DNA from 2 places in the Psychrobacillus sp. FSL H8-0484 genome. Region 2 is predicted to be linked to the other one. Evidence: riboswitches for the same ligand, from Rfam matches in the RefSeq annotation. Region 2 holds a riboswitch; the other holds the start of a gene.

What was found. Region 2 has a riboswitch for preQ1 ahead of MHH81_RS16875 (QueT transporter family protein). Riboswitches for the same ligand answer to the same signal wherever they lie in the genome.
Region 1: linked by a shared signal. The riboswitch ahead of queF (preQ(1) synthase) and the one ahead of MHH81_RS16875 (QueT transporter family protein) in region 2 are both predicted to bind preQ1.

Annotation. Positions count from the first base shown of each region.
Region 1 is NZ_JBBOSZ010000001.1:323,778-327,485, forward strand. It holds gene MHH81_RS01625 (purine-nucleoside phosphorylase) at 1-373, opposite strand, end outside; gene MHH81_RS01630 (type I restriction endonuclease) at 700-1,764, shown strand; gene MHH81_RS01635 (hypothetical protein) at 2,011-2,133, opposite strand; PreQ1 riboswitch class I at 2,355-2,401, shown strand; gene queF (preQ(1) synthase) at 2,532-3,032, shown strand; PreQ1 riboswitch class I at 3,060-3,103, shown strand; gene queC (7-cyano-7-deazaguanine synthase QueC) at 3,157-3,708, shown strand, end outside.
Region 2 is NZ_JBBOSZ010000001.1:3,424,885-3,428,592, reverse strand. It holds gene MHH81_RS16880 (methyl-accepting chemotaxis protein) at 1-703, shown strand, start outside; gene MHH81_RS16875 (QueT transporter family protein) at 765-1,247, opposite strand; PreQ1 riboswitch class I at 1,255-1,299, opposite strand; gene MHH81_RS16870 (MBL fold metallo-hydrolase) at 1,411-2,625, shown strand; gene MHH81_RS16865 (DUF3006 domain-containing protein) at 2,612-2,854, shown strand; gene MHH81_RS16860 (polysaccharide deacetylase family protein) at 2,986-3,708, opposite strand, start outside.

The DNA of each region.
Region 1 (3,708 bases), 3.1 Mb from region 2:
CTCCTGGGTTAAAGCTTGTATTCACGGCACCACAAGCGTTTGTAATAATCACATTCTCTATACCAAGTGCTTTCATTACACGTACTGGGAAGGTTACTTCATCCAAAGTAAACCCTTCATAATAATGAAAACGACCTTTCATCGCTGCTACAATTTTTCCGTTTAATTCGCCAATAACAAGTTCGTTTGCATGACCAATTGCTTCAGACTTTGCAAAGTGTGGAATTTCACTATAAGGAATTTTGACCGGGTTCTTAATTTCATCTGCAAGTGTTCCTAAGCCAGAGCCTAGAATCAGTCCAATCACAGGACGAGCGTCTGTTTTACTCATAATGAAATCTCTAGTTTCTAAAATATCTTGGATATTGTGCATTAATAATTCCTCCTTGGAACGTTATCATTAAAGTTTGGTACTGATAATACTCTATATATATGTAGCCTACTTCTGCTATAGAAAATAAAGTATGTTATCGATAAAAGTTTAATGGAGGGAAGAATCATTGTAAAGGAAACCACCACATAAACGTACTTGTAATAGGAATATATTTGTTATTAATTCTGTGTAGAAGACAATTTCAATAATTAATAGAATTATCCGTCAATTTATATAGTGAAATAAGATTAATAATAATGGGGTATTTTACTAGGAATAGATTTTGATGCATTTTTGATTACTCAAATTTAAAGGGGGATTTTCAGATGGAAAAGTTTGCAGAACAAATACGCGGTTTGGCTAACAGAGTTGAAACATTGAGAGCATCAATTGGAACGGAGGAAGCAACAAAAACAGCTATTGTTATGCCGTTTTTTCAAATTCTTGGGTACGATGTTTTTAATCCAAATGAATTTACACCAGAATTCACAGCAGATGTTGGGATTAAGAAAGGTGAAAAAGTGGACTATGCAATTTTATCCGAAGGAAAGCCTGTTATATTAATTGAGTGCAAAGGGATAAATCAAGTATTAACTAAACATGACTCACAACTATTTAGATATTTCGGAACTACAACTTCCAAGTTCAGTATTTTAACAAACGGGATTGAATATAAATTCTTCACGGACTTAGAGCAACCAAACAAAATGGATGCTTCTCCGTTTTTTGTGTTTAATATCACAGAACTAAGAGATACACAAATTAGCGAAATTGCTAAGTTCAGAAAAGAAAATTTCGATGTAGATAAGATTACAAGTAATGCTTCAGAACTAAAGTATTTGAATGCTCTTAAAATTTATCTTTCTGGTCAATTTAACATGCCATCAGAAGAGTTTGTCCGATTTCTTGTAAATCAAATTTACGACGGTGTAAAAACTAAAACGACTCTAGAAAAATTCACTCCAATAATAGCAAGAGGCTTAAAACAAATTGTGAATGAACAAGTAAATGACAAATTAAGTGCCGCACTAAAATCTACGAATGAAAATAAACCTGTCATTGAAGAAGAGCAGGAGGAAGTCCGTGAATTCCCAGAAATAATCACAACACATGAAGAACTAGAAAGCTTTTCAATCACAAAAGTTATATTAAACGGAGTGTTTGACTCGGAGAGAATATTCTATAGAGATAATAAGAGTTATTTCAATATCCTTATTGACGACAGTATTCGCAAGTGGATCATGCGAGTATACTTCGAAAAAAATCGGAACTTCATTATTTTAAATAATGCACCGAACGATAAAGAACGGACGGTAATAGAATTTGAAAAACCTTTAGATTTATTGAACTCTAAAGATTTGATTGTGAAGACTGCTGAACATTTTTTGTAAACCTAGCTTTTACAACTATTAACTGTGCACCGTGAAGAGTTAGAAAAAGAGTTTGTAAAACATAGTGTTGGACCAAAACGCTTGCAAGAGCTATTTTGTTGTACCATTCGTATGATAAAAAGTTTTTTAGGAGAGAGTGAGGGAGATGTTGGAGCATAATGAATAAGTAGATATCTCTACCTGACACAAGTAGAAATATCTACTTTTCTATGTTTCCAAGGTTCATTATTAATCTAAAATCTCTCCCTATGCGACAATCGTTTGTAGTAATAGTTTCAATAACTCTTCTAATGTTTCTGGTAATAGTTCTGGTAAATCTATTGGACTCTTCATTTCTATTCCTCCTTGAATCTCGTATTCTATTACCAATATAGGAAATCTATTTCGATTTTATACCTAAATTTAGAAGGAAATTTTAAAAATGTTGATAATCTCTTAAAAAAGAGATTATCGATCTAAATTACTTTAATCTAGGTCCTAAACTCCCAAACTCATATCGGCATTTCCTAGACATTTCTTCTAGTAATCTACATAAATGTCTAATTGACGTTTTCGAAAGTATTCTATATTATGAATAGGTACCCGAATGATCGGGAGAGGTTCATAGCTGATACCCTCTATAAAAAACTATGGATACATGACTATTCGCCATGTCCATATTTGGATGTGGCTTTTTTTATGTTTTTTATCCTATTTGTTTTATAGAACAGTTGCAGATGCCTCTCTTGATAAAGTGTTGGGAAACATTTTATTAGGAGGTTTTTTTTATGTCTAGCCGAAATCATGAAGAAAGTTTAAAAGATTTAACCCTGTTAGGGAATCAAGGAGTACAGTATTCTTTTAATTATGCACCAGAGGTATTGGAGTCAGTGGATAATCTTCATTCCAATCGGGATTATTTTGTGAAGTTTAATTGTCCAGAGTTTACTAGTTTATGCCCGATTACGAATCAGCCTGATTTTGCAACTATGTACATCTCGTACGTACCGGATCAAAAAATAGTAGAGAGTAAATCACTAAAATTATATTTATTCAGTTTTAGAAATCACGGGGATTTCCATGAAGACTGTGTAAATATCATCATGAACGATTTAATTAAATTACTTGATCCAAGGTATATTGAGGTCTGGGGGAAATTCACTCCACGTGGAGGACTTTCCATTGATCCATGGTGTAACTATGGGAAGCCGGGTACGAAATACGAAGAGATGGCTCATTATCGTTTGATGAATCATGATCTTTATCCAGAAAAAATAGATAATCGATAAACGAGGAATTGAATAGTCAGTCATATGAAGGAAGAGGTTTTTAGCTACCCTCTTTAAAAAACTAAGGAGAAAACAGCATTCTTTCTTAGGATGCTGTTTTTTCATGATAAGGGAGTTTTTACAGATGAAGCAGGAGAAAGCAATCATTGTATTTAGCGGAGGTCAAGACAGTACGACTTGTCTGTTCTGGGCAAAAGAACGTTTTGGAGAGATTGAGGCAGTGACTTTTGATTATGGTCAAAGGCATAGTCTTGAAATTGAATGTGCGAAGGAGATAACCAAGGAACTCGGTATCAAGCATCACATACTGGATATGTCACTCTTGAATCAGCTTGCTCCGAATGCATTGACACGAGAAGACATAGCGGTAGAAGACGGAGAAGAAGGTGGACTACCCTCGACTTTTGTGCCTGGCCGTAATTTGCTCTTTCTTTCCTTTGCCGGAGTTTTAGCAAGCCAAGTGGGAGCCAAGCATATCGTGACTGGCGTGTGTGAAACTGATTTCAGCGGATATCCCGATTGCCGAGATATTTTTGTAAAATCCTTAAACGTAACATTAAATTTATCCATGGACGATACCTTTGTGATCGATACACCGCTAATGTGGCTGAACAAGGCACAAACATGGGAGCTTGCTGATCAGCTCGGGGCGCTGGAGTTTGTTCGGGAAAAAACG
Region 2 (3,708 bases):
TGAACTTTCTGTTGCAACATCGAAAGTTTCTCTTGCGGGAAATGAAGTAATTGCACAAACTGTGGAACAAATGAACCAAATCAATAGCCAAAGTACTCTAACTACAGAAGCGATGCTAATATTAGAACGTAAATCGAACGAGATTGGTGAAATCATTAATGTAATTACAGGGATAGCAGAGCAAACAAACCTACTTGCTTTAAACGCGGCAATTGAAGCAGCACGCGCAGGCGAGCACGGAAAAGGATTTGCAGTAGTAGCAGATGAGGTACGAAAATTAGCGGAGGAATCAGGTAATGCTGCTAAAAACATTTCTACTTTAATTGGTGAAATTCAAATGAATACAAAAGATACTGTTCATACTGTGAATGAAGGGAAAATTGTCATCGAGACTGGTATGAATTATGTTACAAATGCTGGGAAAACATTTGAAACAATTGCAGTTGATGTAAACTTGATAAACAATAAACTATCATTTATTACATCAGAAATCCAAGAAATTAGTAGTAATACAGAAGTTCTTGTTAATGAAGTAGAAAAAACAAAAGACGTTACGGAACAGTCAACTAGCTATACACAAAATGTAGTAGCAGCGGCAGAAGAACAATATGCTTCCATGATTGAAATGACGTCTGCTTCTCGTGCATTAGCAGAAATGTCCGAAAAACTTCAAGATATTGTTTCCGATTTCAAATTAAATTAAGTATCATCCTAACAAAAAAGTACCAACTTCGGATAATTAGAAGTTGGTACTTTTTCTACGATTAGATTAATGATTTAAAGTTTAATCGTTTATTTAAAGCACTCATAAGAGGAATGCCGACTGCTAATACAACAAATTCACCTGCTGCTACTGTTAACCATGTGTAGAAGAAAGGTAAATCAAACGCTAAGTTTAATTCGAATGCAATGATAAACGTCATAAACGTAAACACTATCGTATTAAATACCATTTGTTTAACTTGCCCTTTAATGAATTTCGCTGCAAATATGGTAATTAATAACGAAATAACAGTATGTGCTACCCCAAAAATAAGGTCATAAGCAGCCATTGGGGAAAACATATTAGTTATAATCACACCGAGTAAAATCCCAAAAAAGAATTTCTTGTTGAATACCACAAGGTGATTAAACATTTCGGCTATACGAAATTGTACTGCACCAAATGCAAATGGCGCCACTAATAAGGAAACTGCAACATATAAAGCAGCAATAATCCCGCTTGTTGCAATAGTTTTGATTTTCATAATTCATTTCTCCTTAGTTTTTTTACGTGGGAGGTTCTCGAACCACGCTATATTCACAATTGATAATTCTATGACAGGGACGAGAAACTGTCAAGGGAATTAGAAATCTACTAGCAAATAACTATGTTAAAATAAGAGCGGTAACCAAAAAGGAAGGTTTTAAATGAAGTATATATTATCCTCCATCATTACAATGATGATTTTTATGACATTCGGTTGCGCGATAGAAACGCAAACAGAAAACCAAGGGTCGAAAGTGGAGACATCTTCAACTAAAGAAAATGTTGGGAAAGAAATGAGTGTCCATTTTATTGACGTTGGACAAGGAGATTCTATACTTATTCAATCTCCGGAAGGCAAAAACATGCTCATCGATGGTGGGAAGAAGGATGCTGGTAAGCAGGTCGTTTCCTATTTAAAAAGTCAAGGAGTAGACAAACTAGATTACGTTATTGCTACTCACCCGGATGCGGATCATATTGGTGGACTACTTTCTGTGTTGAACTCCATTTCTGTTAAAAACTTTGTGGATTCAGGAAGAGTACATACTTCACAGACATATGAGGAAATGTTAGAGCTTATAGGTGATAAGAAAGTTCCTTTTATAGTGCCAGTGAAAGGGGATACGATTCCTTTAGATTCTACTATGGAGATCAATGTGTTGAATGCTGGGGAGAATTCCAATGACAATAATGAAGCTTCAATCGTCTTGAAAGTGCAATATGGAAAGATCTCATTTCTTTTAACGGGAGACGCGGATATTGGAGTAGAAAATAGTATGCTAAATCAGTATTACTTGGAATCTACTTTTTTGAAAGCCGGTCATCATGGCTCAGATACCAGTACTTCGGAAGCTTTTATTCGTGCGGTTAAACCTAAAGTTACAATCTTGAGTTATGGTAAAGATAACTCCTATGGTCATCCACAGAAAGAAGTGGTAAATCGAATAAAAAATATAAAGTCCCAGGTCTATGCGACGGCAGAGGTAGGAAATATTATAGTTAAAACTAATGGCGTAGATTATACTATTTCCACGCAAAATAGTCCTGATGAACAAATAGAAGAGACAGCTGTAACCATCACACCAGTAGTGATTTCAAGTAAAAACGTACAGGAAGAAATCGTAGGTATAACAAATGCAGGAAACAAAACGGTGAATTTAAAAGACTGGAAACTTGTTTCTATAGAAGGTAATCAAGTATATACATTTCCAAATAACAATTTAAGTGCTGGTAAAACAATTTATATCACGAGTGGTCAGCATGCAAAAGAGGGACAAGGTTACATTAAATGGAACAAAGGACAAATGTGGAAAAATGATGGAGACCAAGCGAGATTAGTAAACGAGAAAGGAGAGATCGTTAGTGAAGTGGAATAAATACACACTAGATCGATTTGAAGGTGACTCAGCAGTATTCTTGAAATATCCAAATGAAACAGAAAGCCTACTTATTCATTGCTCGGAGCTAACTGAAAACTTAAAAGAAGGGGACATCGTACGCATCTCTGGATGGAATGATACATATAAAGTCGAGCTACTCGAAGATGAAACGATGGAACAAAAAGATAAAGTGCGACGATTGCTTGAACAATTGAAAAAAGATTAATGTAGAAAGTAGATTCTCTATAAAGTAAAAAGAAGTGATTCACATGATAGTCCAAATTTCATGTGAATCACCTTTTTTGTTACAAGAGTGTTACTGGTGCCTGGCACCAGAAACACTCCTGTAACAATTGGTTAAAGGGATGTGTCATGTAGGAAGTTTTGGACGATGTGATGCTCTGGTGTGTATGTTTTGAGTGAATAGCCTTCTTTTTGTAACCATTCGATTATTTGTGGAAGAGCTAGTGTTGTTTGGCTTCGATCATGCAATAGGACGATGATGTCTCTGTCTCCTGATTTGTAGGCTTTTTCTACTCCAACTTTCACGTTTTTGACGATCTGGTCAGTTTGTTTGTCGGTGTATTTCCAATCGTTTGAATCAACGTCCCAATCCCATAGTTTATAGCCATTTTTGATCAGCTCATTTTTCATAGCGGATGTAATATGTGGTTTGCTTCCATATGGAGTTCGGACTAGTTTTGCATCAATACCAGTCATTTGTTTAACAAGTTTCGTTCCTTCATTTATCTCTTTGATGAAGGATTTGGATGATAAGTAAATTTTATTTTTGTCATGTGTCATACTATGTGTACCAATGTAGTGTCCATCATTAACAACTGAATTGATTATAGATGAGTTATTTTTCATATTATTTCCTAGAAAGAAGAAAGTTGCTAGGGTGTTATATTTTTTTAATGTGGAGTTGTTTATAGCTGTAAATTTATTTGGTCCGTCATCAAACGTTAAGTAAATAGTTGCTTTTGATTGTCCTTCTGGTTCTGCCGGTTGTGTTGATGTTTGTTTAGCATTCAAGATTTTGTTTATATAAGTTTCGTATTCTTCATGAGACATATGTTC